Verminephrobacter eiseniae EF01-2: one gene and its partner. The protein of the gene in region 1 interacts with the protein of each later gene in a pairwise test. Links are inferred from orthologs where the notes say so. Each region holds a gene or a part of one and is shown on either strand. Other genes may lie near its edges.

Evidence for each region.
Region 2: the proteins of glnL (region 1) and glnK interact in binary tests that used the Escherichia coli proteins (3 or more experiments, as listed by UniProt). The link is inferred for Verminephrobacter eiseniae EF01-2 from one-to-one orthologs.

What each region holds. Positions count from the first base shown.
Region 1 is NC_008786.1:3,500,009-3,510,013, reverse strand. Bases 1-2,820 are described here. They hold glnL (nitrogen regulation protein NR(II)), read left to right. Parts: upstream 1-774; coding sequence 775-1,866; downstream 1,867-2,820. Other genes in these bases: ntrC (nitrogen regulation protein NR(I)), read left to right, coding at 1,915-2,820; VEIS_RS15315 (hypothetical protein), read left to right, coding at 154-645; glnA (type I glutamate--ammonia ligase), read left to right, coding at 1-1. Also shown: more of ntrC, read left to right, coding at 2,821-3,534; VEIS_RS15300 (pilus assembly protein), read left to right, coding at 4,193-9,346; VEIS_RS15295 (SMP-30/gluconolactonase/LRE family protein), read right to left, coding at 9,814-10,005.
Region 2 is NC_008786.1:3,694,454-3,704,321, forward strand. What follows is about bases 2,257-4,939. They hold glnK (P-II family nitrogen regulator), read right to left. Parts: upstream 3,926-4,939; coding sequence 3,587-3,925; downstream 2,257-3,586. Other genes in these bases: VEIS_RS16100 (ammonium transporter), read right to left, coding at 2,257-3,560; VEIS_RS16110 (TorF family putative porin), read right to left, coding at 4,014-4,724; VEIS_RS16115 (YifB family Mg chelatase-like AAA ATPase), read left to right, coding at 4,937-4,939. Also shown: glycolate oxidase subunit GlcF, read right to left, coding at 1-715; glycolate oxidase subunit GlcE, read right to left, coding at 760-1,896; more of VEIS_RS16100, read right to left, coding at 2,022-2,256; more of VEIS_RS16115, read left to right, coding at 4,940-6,472; VEIS_RS16120 (LysR substrate-binding domain-containing protein), read left to right, coding at 6,602-7,504; VEIS_RS26590 (MmgE/PrpD family protein), read right to left, coding at 7,580-9,013; VEIS_RS16130 (acyl-CoA dehydrogenase family protein), read left to right, coding at 9,211-9,868. UniProt on the Escherichia coli protein: Involved in the regulation of nitrogen metabolism. Regulates the activity of its targets by protein-protein interaction in response to the nitrogen status of the cell.

The DNA of each region.
Region 1 (10,005 bases):
ACCGGCGATGGCGATATGCAAAGGCGGCGCAAGCCGCCTTTGCCGCCTGATTCCCCCATCCCGCAACACTGAGCCGTTGCCGGATTGGAGATGTGGGGGTGATTGATGGATACTCCCCCCTCTGCCCTGCATGCCAGCGCACGAGGAAACCGAATGGAAAAAACGCTCATCCCCCTGCTACTCGTCAGTGCCATGCTCCCCGCCGCGCTGGCGCAAGAGCGCATCTACCGCTGTGGCAGCGAATACACGAACAACGCCGCGCAGGCCAAGGAGCGCGGCTGCAAGCTGATGGAAGGGGGCAACGTCACGGTCGTGCAAGGCAGCCGGCCCGCATCGGGCGCTGCGCCCGCCGCTGGTGCAGCGCCCTCCCCTGCCACGCCCCGCACCGGCAGCAGCGACCAGAAGGCACGCGACGCCGACATGCGGGCCATCCTCGAATCCGAACTGCGCAAGGCCGAAGCGCGCCATGCCGAACTGCTCAAGGAATACAGCGACGGCAACCCCGAGCGCAACGCGATCGATCTGCGCAACCCGCAGCGCAGACAAGAGCGCTCGGACGAGCTCAAAGCCAGCGTGGCCCGCAGCGAAAGCGACATCGCCGGAATCAAGCGCGAGATCGCCCGTCTGCCCGCTGCGGCCGACTGATCGTGCCCCGGGTGTCATTCATTTCTCGATCATATTTCCCAATCATTCGTGGACGCGAAGGCAAAGCGCAGACAGTACGGATGTACGGCCAGCGACGCCGGCAAAGTGCATGGCTGATTCAGGAACGCAATGAGCCCCCTGCCCTCGCCCCCCCCCGATCCTCCCGGCGCCGGGCGCGTTCATTCGCTCGACCTGATATCCACCTTGGTGGCCGTGCTGCGCGGCGCCGATGGCACCGTGCAATTTGCCAACGCGGCCCTGGAGAACACGCTGGGCCTGTCGCGGCGCACGCTCGAAGGCGCGGACTTCGCCAGCTTTTTCACCGACCCTGCGCTGCTGCAAACCGCGCTGGCAGGCGCGCGGGGCAAGGACTTCAGCGCGCTGCGCTATGAGGCCAGCTTAAAGCGCCTGCACCAGGACCCGGTGCCGGTGCATGTCAGTGTGGCCGATGCCGAACAGGCGGGAGAAATTCTGGTCGAACTATGGCCGCTGGAGCAGCAAGCCCGGCAGGACCGTGAAGAACGGCTGCGCGATCAGGCCCAGGCCCACAAGGAATTGATCCGCAACCTGGCCCACGAGATCAAGAACCCGCTGGGCGGCATCCGTGGCGCCGCGCAGTTGCTCGAAATGGAACTGGAAAGCCGCGAACTCGCCGAATACGCCCAGGTCATCATCCACGAGGCCGACCGCCTGCAAAGCCTGGTCGACCGGCTACTGGCGCCGCACCGCCACCCCCATCTGGTCAGCGACGTGAACATCCACGAAGTCTGCGAGCGGGTGCGCGCGCTGGTGCTGCTCGAATACCCGCAGGGCCTGACGATCTTGCGTGACTACGACACATCGATCCCCGAGTTCCGTGGCGACCGCGCGCAGATCATCCAGGCCATGCTGAACATCGTGCAAAACGCAGCCCAGGCGCTGTGCGAGCGCATGCTGCAAGGGGTTGCCGAAATCACGCTGCGCACCCGCGTAGTCCGGCAAGTGACCTTTGGCCGCCAGCGCTATCGGCTGGCACTGGAATTGCATGTCATCGACAACGGACCGGGCGTTCCCGACGCCATCAAAGAGCGGATTTTCTACCCTCTGGTATCGGGTCGGGACGGCGGATCGGGGCTGGGGCTGACGTTGGCGCAAACCTTCGTGCAACAGCACCGCGGGTTGATCGAATGCGACAGCGTACCGGGTCGCACCGACTTCCGCATCCTGATCCCCTTGCCCTGAGGTCCCTGACACGCCGACACGCCATCACAGGCAGGTAAGAAAAACCATATGAAGCCGATCTGGATAGTAGATGACGACCCCTCGATCCGCTTCGTCCTTGAAAAGGCGCTGGCCCGCGAAAACCTGCCCACGCGCAGCTTCACACAGCCGCGCGAAGTGCTCGACGCGCTGACCGACCTCGACACCGGCGACTGCGGCCGGCAAGGCCCGCAGGTCCTGGTGAGCGACATCCGCATGCCCGGCGGCTCGGGCCTGCTGCTGCTGGAAAAAGTGCGCGAGCTGCAACCCGGTTTGCCGATCATCATCATGACCGCGTACTCCGACCTCGACAGCGCCGTTTCGGCCTTTCAGCGCGGCGCATTCGAGTACCTGCCCAAGCCCTTCGACCTGCCCAAGGCCGTCGCCCTGATCCGCCGCGCCGTGGAAGAAAGCCAGCGCGAAGAAGTCACCGAAGAGCGGCAAGGCGCAACGCCCGAAATACTGGGCCAGGCGCCGGCGATGCAGGACCTGTTCCGGGCCATCGGCCGGCTGAGCCAAAGCCAGGTCACCGTGCTGATCACCGGCGAATCCGGCTCGGGCAAAGAACTGGTGGCGCGCGCGCTGCACAAGCACTCGCCCTGCGCCGACGGCCCCTTCGTGGCCATCAACACCGCAGCCATCCCCAAAGACCTGCTCGAGTCCGAACTGTTCGGCCACGAACGCGGCGCCTTCACCGGCGCGCAAACCCAGCGGCGCGGCCGCTTCGAGCAGGCCGAGGGCGGCACCCTGTTCCTGGACGAAATCGGCGACATGCCGTTCGACCTGCAAACGCGCCTGTTGCGCGTACTATCGGACGGCCAGTTCTACCGCGTGGGCGGCCATGCGGCGCTCAAGGCGCATGTGCGGGTGATCGCCGCCACCCACCAAGACCTGGAAAAGCGCGTCAAGGCCGGCAGCTTCCGCGAAGACCTGTTCCACCGCCTGAACGTCATCCGCCTGCGCCTGCCCGCGCTGCGCGAGCGGCGTGAAGACGTGCCCATGCTCACGCGCCACTTCCTGCAACAAAGCGCCAGACAGTTGGGCGTGGAACCCAAACGCATCGCCGACTCGGCATTGGCGCGGCTGGAGCAATTCGCCTTCCCAGGCAATGTGCGCCAGTTGGAGAACATCTGCCACTGGCTCACCGTCATGGCGCCGGCCCAGGTGATCTCGCTGCAAGACCTGCCCCCGGAAGTGCTGGAGGCGCCTGCGCACCAAGCCGCGCACCACCCCCCCGCGCGGATGGAGCAGATCGGCCACGCCAGCGAGCCGGTGGCGGTGCCGGCAACTGCCATCTGCCCCCCCCCTGCCGAACCGCAGGAAGCACTGCCCCCGCCTGTGCCCGCCACTATGGCGGGCAACGCGCCGGCAATGCCGGCCTTTGCCGCCACCAGCCCCCAGCGGGAGAACGACGGCCATCGGGCCAGTTGGGAAGAAATACTGGAAATCGAGGCACAAAAGCTGCTCGCCGGCGGCCAATCGCAGCTGTGGGATGCGCTCACGCGGCGCTTCGAGTCCTGCCTGATCCGCACCGCGCTGCACACCACCCACGGCCGCCGCATGGAAGCCGCGCAGCGTCTGGGCATAGGACGCAACACCATCACGCGCAAAATCCAGGAACTGGGGCTGGACTCCCCGGATGAGGCATGAACGCCGCTGGCGCCTGAAATCTTGCGGCCCATCGCGCGCGAAGCCAGCGCCACGGCAGACCGCGATCGGGCGCCGTTCGGCCTGCGGAGCACCATGCCGCACCACGCATCAGGCCAGCGTCCGGATCAGCAGGTGCTCACCCCCCGTGGCCCCACGGTAGATTCGGGCTTGCATGCCGCAGCCGCGCCGCAACCACGCAGCCAATACCACACCACAGTGAGCCAATATCCCGGCGCTGCTTCACCCGCATGCGCTGTATCGCCGGGCAAATCCTGACCTGCGCGCCCAAACCCACAGCCCGGGCACCCTTGCTTTGACGGCGCAGTGATCGAGAAAAACAGACGGCAACGGCAGCCGTAACAGACAAATCCGCAAAGACCAGTAAGAAACCTTTTGGCTCAATCGTTACATAGTCGATACCTATGTAGTGCGAAGTGGCAGCTTGTCACTCGTATGATCAACTGCATGCCGCATCGACCGCCCCTCGCGAGCGCCTGCCAACCCACTGCCGGTAGCAACCTGCGCTTGTGGATCGAGGCCGGCATCAAAGTTTCCCGGGACTGCGCATGCAACCCACGGTGAACCCGGGCCGTGCTGCAGGCAGCATTTCTTCCGTGATGGAAAGCCCGTGGCCATTCCTCATACGCAACGACGCACCATGAAAATATCAGTCAACATCAAGACGAATCTGCTGTTGCTCATCCTCTGCAGCAGCATGAATCTGCCGGCAGAGCCTGTGCTCACGAATGCCAATGTATCAGCGCCGCAAAACGCAATACCGCCCAATATCGTCAGCTCCGCCAGCAAACCGATGGTGATGCTGACTGCATCCAAAAGCCACCAGTTTTTCGGTCCTGCCTACAACGATTTTGAGGATCTCGATGACGATGGTGTGATCGACACCACCTTCAAGCCGACTTTCAAGTATTACGGCTATTTCGATGCAAGCAAATGCTATGCTTACGAGACCAATGCCGGTGGCCGATTCGTTCCGGCAGCCATGGCCACCCAGGAGCCCGTCACTGTCGGCACTGCCACTACCACTACCACTGCCACCAGATACAAATGCTCAGCCAGCGCATCCCATTGGAGCGGCAATTTTCTCAATTGGGCCGCCATGACCCGGCTGGATATCGTCCGTAAAATGCTGTATGGCGGCTACAGGGATGTGGATGGCACTGCGGCGACGGTCCTGATGGGGGCCAAAATGGTGATGGATTCGCACTCGTTCGTCAAATATTACAATGGCACCGATATTCGCGATTACACGCCATTCAGCCAGGCAGCGCTCACCAAGACTACCGGGTCCAACAAGGATCAATATGCGGGTCTGAGTATTTGCCTGACCGGCACTGCCGGTGATTATAACGAAGCGCAGCCCGTCATGCGCTTGGTCAAGGGAAATTACCGTTTCTGGTCTACCGTGGAGTGGGAATCCTGCCGCTGGCGTGATGACACCGATTTTGATCCCAAAGGCTATGCGAAAGGTACTTTTGGCCCCAAGCTCTCGCGTTTTTACCACGATGAGGACAAGGGAGATGGAAAGATCGGAGACCGGCGGGTCTACCATGAAATAACCATTCCGTGGATAAAGGATAAGGATGATGGCGCCAGTTATTCCGGCATCGGCCCGCAACTGAACGTTCGGGTCAGGGTATGCGATCCTGCGCTGTTGGGTGAAGAACGCTGCCAGGCGTTTCCACCCGAGTCCACGACCCATTTCAAGCCCTATGGTTTGCTTCAGGAATTTGGCTACCCCAAAACTGCCACAGAAGCGGCCCGGGTGGAATTCGGGTTGATCAGCGGCAGCTATGATAATTATAATGACAATGGAAACAACCCTGACAAGCCTGACAAAATAGCAGGAGTGGCGGGGGCGCTGCGGAAAAACATGGGTGATCTGGGAGATGAGATCGACCGCAACACCGGTGTCTTTTGCCATAATAACCTTGGCACCCATAGCGCTGATTCCGGTTGCGCCGCAACGCCGCCTGCGTCAAATGTCGCTGCAGGCATCATCAGAACCTTCGACGCCATGGTTCTTTACAACTATTCGCGCGGTTTGCAAGGCTTTGTAAGTAATTCTACCTGGCTCAATCCTTTGGGTGAAATGCTCGTGCAAACATTGCAGTATTATGCTTACAACGGAACGACGCCCACGCCCAGCAACCCGGCAGTCACGGTGGCCGACCGCAGTGTCGGCATGCCGGTAGCCCCATGGATCAACCCGTTTGCCGATTCGAATGCACGCAGGGCCAAATACGGCAATGCCATTTGCCGTCCGTTAAATGTTTTGGCGATCTCTTCCGGCACCCTCAGTTATGATGAGCGAGCAGCCGATCCATTTGCCAGTTTGCCGGGGACCGGTAGCGGACTCGATTCTTTCGTCAACAAAATAGGCCAGGCCGAAGGCATTCATGGCACCGCTCGTTCCGTAGGTTCCGTGCCTGGCAATGATGATAAATCATGTTCCGCCAAAACAGTCCAACGGCTTTCAGATGTCAGGGGTATTTGCCCCGAGGCTCCGGCCCTGAAGGGAAGCTACCAGATTGCCGGGGCTGCGCTCTATGGCAATACCACGCGGATTCGTCCCCTGCCCAGCCCTCCTCCTGCAGGTTTCGACAAACTGGAAAATGCGTTGACGGTCAAGACGATGGCCGTGTCCCTCTCGGGCGGAGCGCCGCGCATCGATATTCCCGTCCCCACCCGTGCTTCGGGTGCCACCCATGACCCTTCTACCCCCCTCCCCCTCCTCAACCCCAGACGATATATAACCATCACACCGGAAAGTGTGAGCGACGGCGGCAAGGTCAACGCGCCCTTGTCCTTTGTATCGATCAGTTCCAGTCCGCGCCATGGCGCTTTCATCGTGGCCTGGAGCGACGTTCTTTTGGGTGCCGACTACGATATGGATATCGTTGGTTTCATCCGTTATGACCTGGTCTACAACCCGGACAACTCAGCTACGGGTTGGGATGTCAAGGTGACGACAGATATCGTCAATGTCTGTGGCGCTCTGGGGAATACGTTTGGCTTCAGTATCAGCGGAGTCAAAAGGAAAAATGCTGCCGGCAACCTCGTCGATGCCAGTGGCCGATATCTTACCCATCAACACGGAAGCCAGAATTCGGGGGAAGGCAATCCGATACTGGCCGGCATGCCACCGACATCCCAGTATCTGTGCGGTGATACAGATTATCGTGCCAAGACAGTCATCGGCAACACCCTCAGCTATGCAAATACGGTGTGCAACGTCACGGGCGATGGCAATACCGGCGATCCTGACATACCCACCGCCGAAAAGAATTGCACGGTAAAGAACGCTGATTTCTTGCATTCCGAAAAATTCCACATGGTTGGAGAATCGGATGCCCTCATCAAGGATCCACTCTGGTACGTTGGAAAATACGGCGCATTCAATTCCAGTGTGAAAAATGCCGATGGCACCTACGGCACCCCGTTGGCCATGCCCCCTACCCACAACAATGATAGCTGGGACAGAGTCAAAATGGACGGAAGCATTGGCCAGGATGGTATTCCTGACGGCTACTTTCTTGGACGCCGCCCGGAGTTGCTCGAAGCGTACCTGCGCAATGCGCTCAATGTGATGGCCAAAAACACCAATGCCGTGCCGGCCATTGCCGCGGCGCAAGTGTCGAGCGCGGAGTATAAATTCGTCGCGCGATTTGACAGCACGACCGTGACGGGTGAGTTGGAGGCTTACAAAATCGATTCCGCCACGGGTGAATTCAAAACCACACCGGAGTGGAAAGCGGGCGCCCTGCTCCAGACCCGAACCGATGTCGCCAATAGCAGACAAATCATTACCAACAACAGAAATAGCCCGTCGGCAGGCACCAAGTTCAGGTGGGACGAAGGATTGTCCCGATTTTACAAGGATCAAATGACGACGACACAGAGCAGGAACCGGTTGTCGGAAACGAATGCAATACTGGCGCTGAATTATATTCGCGGCGATCAATCAAATGAAAGCCTCAACGGGCTGCGCCAGCGTGTCGGCAGTCTGCTTGGCCCGGTGGTGAATGCGACCCCCTGGGTCCAGGGCCGCCCCGACTCTACCTTGGCCGGCCTCAGGTCGGATAAGGATTATGTCCATTTTTATAAAAGCTATAAAGACCGCGCCAAGCTGCTTTGGGTGGCTGCCAACGACGGTATGCTGCATGCGTTCAATCCCGACACCGGAGACGAGGTTTTTGCCTATGTGCCAGGCGCCTTGGCCAACCGGCTGACGGAGATACCGTTGCAGCGGGGTAGCAACGCTGCCGGGCGCACGAAATTGGCTGGAAAGGATTTTGTGATCGGCGCCGAAAATCACCCTCCGGGCGGCACGGTCTGGCCCTATGTCGACGGCAATCCTTTTTCTGCCGATGTCAAAGTGGGCCTCGCTACGCACACCTCTAAGTGCACCGCACCAGCAAACACCGCCTGGAAAACCTATGTATTCGGCACCTTGGGGCGCGGTGGCAAAGGTGTTTTTGCGCTGGATGCCACCTGTATTGCCGATTTGACCGAAGACAATGCGGCCAATGTATTCAAGTGGCAATTCACTGCGGACGATGACCCGGACCTGGGATATATCACCGGGGATGTGACGATTCACCCTACCTCGAACCAGGCCTCGCCGGTCGCCAAGATGAACAATGGCAAATATGCCCTGCTTTTGGGCAATGGCTACAAATCCGACTCGGGCAAGGCGGTGCTGTTCGTTCTTTTTGTCAATGGCCCCAATGCCCCCGATGTCCCCGGTGGTTTCGATAGAGTTCGCTGGACGCCGGGTGCTAACGAGGGTTACCTGAAAATCGTGGCGGATACCGGACCCAACAATGGCCTGTCCATGCCCCGCTGGGAAGATATCGATGGCGATGGCACGGCGGATGTGGCTTATGCGGGCGATCTCAAGGGCAATATCTGGAAATTTGATTTGTCGAACCCCACCAACCCGAGCCTGTGGCAGGTCGATCCCCAGAGCGGATCCATCGCCAGCGCACCGGGCAAGGCCAGCATTGGCAGTATCGTCAGCCCTCTGTACAATGCCGGCCTTCCGATTACGACGGCGCCACAGCTCATGCATATGGGCCAGGGCGGACTCATGGTCAATTTTGCGACCGGCAGTGCATTCGATGATGCGGATTTTCCCAAGCTCGGGGTGACGCAGCGGGTTTATGGCATTTGGGACCGGCGTAGCCTCGCTGGGGCACCGTCCTTCGCTCGGGTCAAGACCGTCGATACCAATACCTTGGTGCGCCGCGCATACACACGCAGCACGGAGGGCGTGGTCACCGTCGCTGCCGATACCCCGGCTTTGAATTGGTCCAACCACAATGGCTGGTATATGGATTTGCCAGATTCCGGCGAGGCGGTCCTGTCAGACCCGTCTCTGAGCGCGGGGGTCTTGTCGTTTGTGACGGTTCGTCCGAGGCAAGCAGTCGCCGGAGAATCTGCGCCTTGCTTTTCAAACCACCGCACGGCGCTTTATACCATCGATCCGATCTCGGGCAAGGCCGAGCGCAATATCCAAGGCAGCATCACGCTGAACAGCACGCAGGTGTTTGTCGCAGCCAGGGACATTAGCGATCAAAAGGTGCGTTCGGTGATTGACAGAACCAAAAAGGCTTTTGCCAGGCCGCCCTGTCCACCCGGGGAACCCGATTGCACTCCCAACACCCCCATTTGCCGCGCCGGGCAGCGCGCCAAGAGGATCATCGGCAGTGGTGCCGATACCATGCTGTGCCTGAGCACTACACCACGTCTGCAATGGCGGGAAATTCCGGGGTTGAGACCGGACGATTGAGAACGGACCCATGAAACCAACGGATGCAGCGCCGTTTTGCGCTGATGCAGTGGCCGATCGCGCTGCCGACCGGCTAGTGTCGCGTCACCGATCAGATGTCGTAGGCTGCGCGCAGCCATCGGAGCGCAACGCAAGGCGCATCGTGCGGCCAATACCGAGCGTATTGGCAAGCGATGCAACGCCGCGATGCGCTTCGATGGCCAGCGCAGACCGACAGATGATCGGTGACGCGACACTAGGCTATTGCGTCTGCCCTGGCCCCTATCCGTTGGCCATGCAATCGCCTGAAAGCACTGGCCGGGCGGTCATTGGCCCCAGGCCAAATGCTGCGCCGGCCATACTCCGTCCAACGGTCTGCGCGGCAGAACCACCCCGCGCACCACGGTCCCGGATCTTTTCGCGCAGCGGCCCGACATATGCATGGCATTCACGGCAACGCCGGCAGCCGCCGGTGGCCGTGGCCCGCGTCATTGCTGGAAGTTCAGCCGCAGCCCCGGCTCATGCCACTGCATGGCCCCCAGGCGTCCCTCGTGCGACAAGGTGACATAGGCCGTGCGCATGTCGGCGCCGCCAAAGCAGATGTTGGTCACTCCCAGATCCGGCATCGGGTGGCTTTGCACGCGCGCGCCCGTGGGGGCAATCTCGATGACGGCCCCGGC
Region 2 (9,868 bases), 190 kb from region 1 along the record:
TGCCGGACTCCAGCAGCGGCCACCAGGCGTCGATGTTGGTGCGCATCGCGGCCTTGCCGCCTTCCTGGTCATCGAGGTGGAAGGCGAGCGCGCCGCAGCAACCGGCTTTGGCGGCGATCAGGGTCTGTATGCCTGCCGCGTCGAGCACGCGGGCGGTGGCGCGGTTGATGTTGGGCAGCATGGCCGGTTGCACGCAGCCGGCCAGCAGCAGCACCCGGCGCGCATGTTGGCCTGCGGGCCAGGCGCCGGCGTCTTGCGCTGCCGGCACCTTGGCCTTGAGCGCTGCCGGCAGCAGGCCGCGCAGCAACTGCCCGGCCTTCATCGCGGGCGCGAACAGCGGCGAGGGCAGGCCCTCTTTCAGCGCCCAGCGCAGGGCCTGCTCGCCCAGCGGGCGGGACACTTGCTCGTCGACGATCTTGCGGCCTATGTCCAGCAGATGGCCGTATTGCACGCCGCTGGGGCAGGTGCTTTCGCAGTTGCGGCAAGTCAGGCAACGGTCCAGGTGCAACTGGGTTTTGCGGCTCGGGGCCTCGCCTTCCAGCACCTGCTTGATCAGGTAGATGCGCCCGCGCGGGCTGTCGAGCTCATCGCCGAGCAACTGGTAGGTGGGGCAGGTGGCGCTGCAAAAGCCGCAGTGCACGCACTGGCGCAATATGGCTTCAGCTTCCAGGCCGTCGGCACGGTCGCGGTATTCGGGGGCGAGTCGGGTTTGCATGGGGTGGGCCAACGATGTGCAACAACCAGGCGCTGCGGGCGCGCCTACCAGTCCCGGACCATGCGGCCGGGGTTGAAGATGCCGGACGGGTCGAAACTGTGTTTCAGCCGGGCATGGATCTGCTCCAGCGCCGTGGACGGCCAATCAAACTGGCCGCTGGCGCCGTGGCCGCTGGCGCCGGATCGGTCTGCGCTGGCGGCGATGAAGATGCTGGCGTTCCCGCCGGCGGCACGGGCCGCCGCACGCAAGGCGGCGCCGGCGGACTCGGGGGCTTGCAGCCAGCGCAGCGCGCCATGCCATTCCAGCAGCGGCTGCCCGGGCAGGGGCATGACCGGGGCCGTGGCAGGCAGGGACAGGCGCCACAGCGCCAGTTCGGGGTGGGCGGCGCGGGCGCTGAACCAGGGCAGGGTCTGCTCGCGGCAGGCGGCCCAGTCGGCGGCGGCGCTGGCGTTGTCGATGCGGGTGCCGCCCATGGTCTTGCATGCGGATTCGACGGCGGCCACGGCGCCGCGCAGGCGCACGTACAGCCGGCCCTGGCCTTCGTCGTCTTGCAGCCAGCAACTGGCATCGAGCGCCAGCGGCTGGCCGCCCCAGGCGTGCAGTTTGCGCAGTGCCTCGGCCTGGCTGCATTCGAAGCGCAATGTGGCTTCGCCCGGCGCCACGGGCAGCACCTTCAGGCTGAGCTCGGTGAGCAGGCCCAGCGTGCCCCAGGCGCCCACCATCAGGCGCGACACGTCGTAACCGGCGACGTTTTTCATCACCTGGCCGCCAAAGCGCAGCAGTTCGGCGCGGCCATTGAGCAGCGTGACGCCCAGCAGGTAGTCGCGCACCGCCCCGGCCCTGGCCCGGGCCGGCCCGGACAGGCCGGCTGCCACCATGCCGCCGACGGTGGCGCTGTCGGTCGCGCCGCGGGCGAAATGCGGCGGCTCGAACGGCAGGCATTGCCCCTGCTCGGCCAAAGCAGCCTCCAGTTCGGCCAGCGGCGTGCCGGCCCGCACGGTGACCACCAACTCGCTCGGCGCGTAGCTGACGATGCCGCGCAGCATCCGGGTGTCGAGCAGTTGGCCATGCAGCGCCAGGCCATGAAAGTCTTTGCTGCCCCCGCCGCGAATGCGCAACGGGGTTCGGTCGGCCACGGCGGCACGCACCTGCTCGACCATGGTTGCCACAAGAGAGTCCATGCGCGCATCGTACCGGCAGCCGGACACCGGGCGCCGCAGATGGCGGCCGGGAGCGCAGTTTTTTTGCCCGGCGCAAAAACGAACGGCCCGCCGTTGCCCGGCGGGCCGTTCGTGCGCTGCGCGGATCAGCGGTTGTACGCCGTTTCGCCGTGCGTGGTGATGTCCAGCCCTTCGCGTTCGTCTTCTTCGGTCACGCGCAGGCCCATGACCAAGTCCACGATCTTGTAAGCCACCAAAGACACCACGCCCGACCACAGGACGGTCAGCAGCACGGCCTTGGCCTGCACCCAGACCTGGGCGCCGATGGAATAGTCGGCCGCAGTGACGACGGAGGCGGTCACCCAGTCGGCCACATAGCCCGGGCCACCGAGGCCGGGGGCATTGAACACGCCGGTCAGCAACGCGCCGACGATGCCGCCGATGCCGTGCACGCCGAACACGTCGAGCGCGTCGTCAGCCCCCAGCAGGCGCTTGAGGCCGTTGACGCCCCACAGGCAGGCAAAGCCCCCGACGATCCCGACCACCAGGGCACCGGCGATGCCCACGTTGCCGGCCGCCGGCGTGATGGCCACCAGGCCGGCCACGGCCCCCGATGCGGCACCCAGCATCGACGCCTTGCCGCGCATCAGCGCTTCGCCGGCGCACCAGGCCAGCACGGCCGCAGCGGTGGCCACCAGGGTGTTGATGAAGGCCAGCGCGGCAGAGCCGTTGGCCTCCAGCGCCGAGCCGGCGTTGAAGCCGAACCAGCCAATCCACAGCAGCGCGGCGCCGGTCATGGTCAGCGCCAGGTTGTGCGGCGCCATCGCTTCCTTGCCGTAGCCAATGCGCCGGCCGACCATGTAGGCGCCCACCAGGCCGGCCATGGCGGCGTTGATATGCACCACGGTGCCGCCGGCAAAGTCCAGCGCACCCCATTGCCAGATCTGGCCGGCCTTGGCGGTCATCGCGTCGGCCACTTCCTTGGCGGCGTAGGCGTCGGGGCCCATCCAGAACCAGACCATGTGGGCGATCGGCAGGTAGCTGAAGGTGAACCACAGCACCATGAACAGCATGACGGCACCGAACTTCATGCGCTCGGCAAAGGCGCCGACGATCAGCGCGCAGGTCAGGCCGGCGAACGTGGCCTGGAAGGCGGCGAACACCACCTCAGGAATCACCACCCCCTTGCTGAAGGTGGCGCCATTGGCGAATGTGCCGGTGTCGTTGTCCCAGATGCCCCGCATGAACAGCCGGTCCAGGCCGCCGATGAAAGGCCCGCCCTCGGTAAAAGCCAGGCTGTAGCCATAGATGAACCACAGCACCATGATCAGCGAGAACGTGACCATCACCTGCATCAGCACCGACAGCATGTTCTTGCTGCGCACCAGGCCCCCATAAAACAGTGCCAGGCCGGGCATCATCAGGACGACCAGCAAGGTGGCAGTCATCATCCAGGCGGTGTCGCCCTTGTTCGGGACCGGCGCAGGCGCTGCTGCGGCAGCGGCGGGCTGCTCTGCGGCCGCCGCCGGTGCGGGCGCTTCGGGCGCCGGCGTGGCCGCTGGTGCGGGCGCCGCAGCGTCGGCGGCGGCCGATGCCGGGTCGGTGGCTGGCGCCTGGGCCAGCGACAGCGGGGCCAGGGTCAGCAGACCCAGCCCGAGAATGAAGGAAGCAAGCAGTTTTTTCATCGCATTTCTCCGTACTTGCGGCCCCTTCACAGGGCCTCCTTGCCGGTCTCACCGGTGCGGATGCGCACCACCTGCTCCAGTTGGGTCACGAAAATCTTGCCGTCGCCGATCTTGCCGGTGCGGGCAGCGTTTTCCATGGCCTCGATCACGCGCTCGACCAGTTCGTCGGCGATGGCGGCCTCGATCTTGACCTTGGGCAGAAAGTCGACCACATACTCCGCGCCGCGGTACAGCTCGGTATGGCCTTTTTGGCGGCCAAAGCCCTTGACCTCGGTCACCGTGATGCCCTGCACGCCGATGTCCGAGAGTGCCTCGCGCACCTCGTCGAGCTTGAAGGGCTTGATGATGGCTGTCACCATTTTCATGAGGGGTTCCTCCGGCACGGGCGCCAACGGCGCCCACATTGAGATGGACGGGCGCCATTGGCACCCATCGGGATGGGCCCGGTGAAATTCACAGGGCCTTGCTGAGCGAGACGATCACGCGCGACTGGTTGGCGGAGCCATAAAACGCCTTCTTGTTCGCGCCCACCAGAGCCGCGCCCAACGCCAGGCCCGAGCCGAGGTCGTAGCTGCCGCCCAGGCTGTAGTCCACGTAATCGGGGGAACTGATGACACCGCCGAAACGGGTAAAGCCCAGGGCCGCTTTCAGCGTGATCCGGGGCGCGACTTCCTGTGCCAGCGCCAGGTTCAGGTAGCCGGTGTTGCGGCCTTTCAGGCCCGGGCCGGCGTAGTTGAAGTAATCCCGGGACAGGGTGTGCGAGTATTTCACGCTCACCGGCCCGAAACTGGCCGCGCCATAGGCTTCGGTGGTGTTGCCAAGGCTGTTGCCGGGGTAGATGTAAGTCATCAGGCCCGCATCCAGATCCACCTCGCCGACCTTGAATTTGTAGCCGCCGTACAGGTCGGTTTCGATGGCGTTGCCGGGCAACCAGTGCACGGTGGAGTTCCAGTTGCCCAGGTAAAAACCGGTCGTGCCGAAGGCATAGTCCAAGCCGCCCTGCAGCGCGGGTTTGACGGCCCGCGTCTTGGCCGTATCCTGGTCCTGGCCACGGCCCTTGTAATTGCTGGTCAATCCGATGTTGCCGCTGAGTTGGGCCTGGGCCAGCAAGGGCAGGGCGGCAAGCAGGGCCAAGGCCAGGGGCTTGAGGGTGGCAGGGAGCATGTTTCCTCCGGTGTGGCAAAGCAGGGGCAGGGACAGGCGTGCCAAGCACGGACCGTGCCACGGCTTTGCAAAAATCCCCGGTACGGTACAGTGGCGCTGGTGACGCTGCGCGCGCAACGCAAGGTTTTGGGCCTTGCCCTGCACTGGTGCAACACCGGGCAAGGCCGCACCCGGGCAGCGCACGACGCACCCATTCGGGGAGGATCCGCTTCATGAGTCTTGCTTTGGTGCAAAGCCGCGCCCTTTTGGGGTTGCAGGCGCCCTGTGTCACCGTCGAAGTGCACTTGGCCAACGGCTTGCCCAGCTTCACGCTGGTGGGGCTGGCCGAGGTCGAGGTCAAGGAAGCGCGCGAGCGGGTGCGCTCGGCGCTGCAGAACGCGGGGCTGGAGTTCCCGCACAACAAGCGCATCACCGTCAACCTCGCGCCGGCCGATCTGCCCAAGGACTCCGGGCGCTTCGATCTGCCGATTGCGCTGGGCATCCTGGCGGCCAGCGGCCAGATCGACGCCAGCCGTCTGGCCGGCCATGAGTTTGCCGGCGAGCTGTCGCTGACCGGCGAACTGCGCCCGGTGCGCGGCGCGCTGGCCACCAGCCTGGCGCTGCAGACGCAGCAGATCGACGTGCAACTGGTGCTGCCCCCCGGCAGCGCCGAAGAGGCCGCCCTGGTGCCCGGCGCACAGGTCGTGCGCGCGCGCCATCTGCTGGATGTGGTGCGGGCCTTTCTGCCGCCGGGCAGCATCGCCGGGGACGCCAAGGACAGCGCCAGCGACGGCTGGAGCCGGCTGCAACCCAGGCCGATGGCCGCCAGCACCAGCGGCCCCGACATGGCCGATGTGAAGGGCCAGGCCACGGCCAAGCGCGCGCTGGAGATTGCCGCCGCTGGCGGCCACAGCCTGCTGATGGTCGGCCCGCCCGGCGCGGGCAAGTCGATGCTGGCGCAGCGTTTTGCCGGACTGCTGCCGGCGATGACGGTGTCCGAGGCGCTGGAGAGCGCGGCGCTGGCCAGCCTGGCCGGGCGCTTTCGTGCCGAAGCCTGGGGGCAGCGGCCGACCATCGCGCCGCACCATAGCGCCAGCGCGGTGGCGCTGGTGGGCGGCGGCGCGCCGCCACGGCCGGGCGAGATCTCGCTGGCCCACCAGGGCGTGCTCTTTCTGGACGAGTTGCCCGAGTTTCCCCGGGCCGCGCTCGAAGCGCTGCGCCAGCCACTGGAGAGCGGCCACATCAGCATCGCGCGCGCGGCGCAGCGGGCCGACTTTCCGGCCAGGTTCCAACTGGTGGCGGCGATGAACCCCTGCCCCTGCGGCTTTGCCGGCGCCACACAGCGCGCCTGCCGCTGCACGCCGGACCAGATCAGCCGCTACCAGAGCAAGCTCAGCGGCCCGCTGCTCGACCGCATCGACCTGCATGTGGAAGTGCCCGCCCTGCCGGCCGAACAACTGCTGCAAGCCAGCGCCGGCGAGACGAGCGCCGCGATCCGCGAACGTGTCGCGCGCGCCCGCGCACTGGCATTGGCCCGGCAGGGCAAGAGCAACCAGGCGCTGCAAGGGCAGGAGATCGACACCCAACTGCACCTGAACGCCGGCGCCACCCAATTCCTGCACAGCGCCGCAACGCGGCTGGGCTGGTCGGCGCGCAGCACGCACCGCGCGCTGAAGGTGGCGCGCAGCATCGCCGACCTGGCCGGCTCGCCCGGCACCGAATTGGGCCATGTGGCCGAGGCCATGCAGTACCGGCGGGTGCTGCGGTGAACCGAAGGCCGCCGCGCAAGCGGTGTTCCTGCCCGCTGCGGCCAGCGCAGACCCCGGCGCTCCCGGCCTGCGCACCCAGGCCCGACCCGGGCCGCCTTGCGGTGAGGCGGGGTCGCTGAGGGCAACGGGATGATCCGTCGCATCCCCCCGTTGAACCCGCTGCGTGTCTTCGAGGTGGTGGCCCGAACGCACAATCTCACGGCCGCAGCCGCCGAGTTGAACGTCACACAGTCGGCGGTGAGCCGGCAGATCGCAACGCTGGAAACCTACCTGGGGATGGAGCTGCTGCGGCGCGAACGCCATGGCGTGAGTCTGACGCGCGCCGGGCACTCGTATGCGCAGCAACTGCTGCCGGCGTTCGAGCAGATCGCCAGCGCCACCCGGGCGCTGGTCAAAGGCTCCGGCGAGCGCGCACTGCGGGTGCGCACCTACACCACCTTTGCTGCCAAGTGGCTGATTCCCCGGCTCGGCGAGTTTCGCCGCCTGCATCCCGGCATCGAGGTCAATATCACCAACGCCGTGCCCGATGTCGACTTCGACCGCGACAAGGCGGATGTCGCCGTGCAGTTCGGCGCCGGCCGCTGGCCCCGGACGCAGGCGCTGTTTCTGTTTGGCGACGAAATCGAGCCGGTGTGCTCGCCCGCTTACCTGAAGCAATACGCGCCCAACGCCAAATTCCCGGTCTCGCTGCTGCGCCAGCAATTGCTGGTCTCCCACTACCGGCGCAGCGACTGGTCGGTGTGGCTGGCAGCGACGGGCCTGGCGCATGAGGCCAGGGATGCGCTGCAGATGACCTTCGGCAGTTCGGTGCTGACCTGGCAGGCCGCGATCGACGGGCTGGGCATGGCCATCGGACAAAACCGCCTGCTGGCCGTCGAGTTCGACAAGGGTCTGCTGGTGCGGCCCTTTGCGCAATTTGCCAAGCCGGTGCAACGCGATCAGGGCTACTACCTGGTGTGGCCGCTGCGCTCGCGCGAGTCGCGCAAGCGCGCGCTGTTTCGTGATTGGTTGCTGAGCGCCTGCGCGCAGTAAGTGTGCGCAGGCGGTCTGGGGCGCCCGCGCCGGGCGACGGATGCCGTGGACATGACATGCGTGGCCCGCGCCCGGTCAGGGCAGCCGCAGGCTGGGCATGGCCTCCAGTTGCCAGATGCGCGCGCGCAGCCGGGCCGCTGCCGCAGCGCCGAGCACCGGCTCGGTCAGCTCCAGAAACTTGGCGTTCAACGCGCCGTCGGACAGCGGCGCATCGGGATCGCCTTTGCGCGTGGCTTGCAGCCATTGCCCCTGGCGCGCGTCCCGCGCCACGATCCGCACGCGCGCTGCGCGCTGGCCCGGGAAGGCGGCGTCCAGTTGCGGGTCGATGCGCAATTCGATGCGCGCCATCAAGGCCCGGATGCGCGCATCGAGCAGGCGCTCCGGGCTGAACGCCGCCGGCCGCACGCTGCCGTACAGCAAGGCCGTGGCCACCGCAAACGGCACGCTGAAACGCGCCTCGGGCGCGGTCTTCGGATCGGGGTTGCCGGCCACATCCAGCGCCGCTGCGTAAGTGCCGATGTGAATGCGGTGGATGTCATCGGCGCTGATGCGCATCTGCGCCTGCAGAGCCTGCGCGCCGTCGATGGGCGCAAAGGCATGGCCGCAGCAGGCGTGGTTCTTGAACGTCATGTCGGTGATGTGGAATTCGCGGCCCAGCGTGGCCATGCTGGCGTGCCAGTCCGGGTCTTCGCTCACTGGAGTGCCTTCGCCTTCGGCTGCGGTATGAGCGCCTTCGGGTGGCCGGTCGGCGCACGGTTGCTTGGCAAAACGGCGGGCGGTTGACACAGGATGTCGCATGGCCCGGCCGAGACCGGCCGGGCCGTCGATCACGTCCGGCGCGCCGGTGAATCCGGCGGCAGCCGCAGCAGCGGCCAGCAGGCCGACCTGCGCCGCATGCCCGGCATGCAGCGGCTTGGACATCGAGTCGGTGCGGAAAGCCTGCTGCAAGCCTGAAGCCATGGTGGCGCAAGTGCACAGCGCGTGGGTGTAGCGGGCCGAGTCCAATTGCAGCAGCGTGGCAGCCGCAGCCGCAGCGCCAAAGCTGCCGACCGTGCCGGTGCTGTGCCAGAAGCGGTAATGCGCGCGCCCCAGGCTGCTGCCGATGCGGGTGGAGATTTCATAGCCGGCGACCACGGCCCGCAAGAAGGCCAGGCCCGAGGCGCCGATGGCCTGCGCCTGCGCCAGCGCAGCGGCGATGGTGGGCGCGCCAGGGTGGTAGATCGCGTGGCGGTAAATGTCGTCAACCTCCAGCGTGTGCGCAGCGGTGCCGTTGATCAGCGCAGCGGCGCGCGGCGTGGCGGCGCGGCCCAGCACCAGACGGCTTGCGCCACGGTCCAGATCATCGGCCAGCGCTCGTTCCAGTATCCGGGCCGGTGGCTCGGCGGCGCCGGCAATCGCGGCCGCGTGCCAGTCGAGCACCGCGCGTTTGGCGTGGTGGATCACAGCGGCAGGCAGCGCGACCGAGGTCAGCGCCGCGCCATAGGCCGACAGGGTCTGGGCAACGGTCATTTCGCGCTTCCTTGGGGTGGGTGCAGCAGCACGCATGTTCCGGGCATCCGTGCCGGGCGAGCGCTTCCGATCATGGTTTCAGGCATCACTTTTTCTCATGCCTTGCGGCCAAATCGGAACTGCTGGCCGGCCCATCCGGCAAGCACATTCATGTCCTTCATGTCCTTTGCTCCATGCCCGTGGCCAGCCCCAGCACCATGAACTTCGATCTCAGTGCAGAGCACCAGGCTTTTGCCGAGTCCGTGTCCCGGTTCGCCAAAGACCATCTCGCCCCCGCAGCCCTGGCGCGCGCGCACGCCGCGACCTACCCGTGGGAGACCGCCGCCTTGCTCGCCCGGCAGGGCTTGCTCGGCATCACCTTGCCCGAGGCCGACGGCGGCCAGGGCGGCAGCTTGATGCACGCCGTGCTGGCCATCGAACAGGTGGCGCTGGTCTGCCCCAGGAGCGCCGACATCGTGCAGGCCGGCAATTTTGGAGCGCTGCGGACTTTCGCCGAATACGCCAGCGCCGAGCAAAAGGCGCGCTTCCTGCCCGATCTGCTGGCCGGGCGCACGCTGATGGCGTTGGCCATGACCGAGCCGGACGCCGGCTCGGCCGCGACCGATCTCAAGACCAGTGCCCGCCCCGACGGTGGGCATTACGTGATCAACGGCGCCAAGCTGTTTTCCACCCACAGCCCGGAGGCCGCGCTGTTTCTGGTCTATCTGCGCTTCGGCCCGGGCGTCGCCGGCATCGGCTCGATCCTCGTCGAACGCGGGGCGCCGGGGTTCGGGATCGGACCGCCCTCGGGCTTCATGAACGGCGAGCAGTGGTCGCCGCTGTACTTTGACAACTGCCGGGTGCCCCGGGCCAACC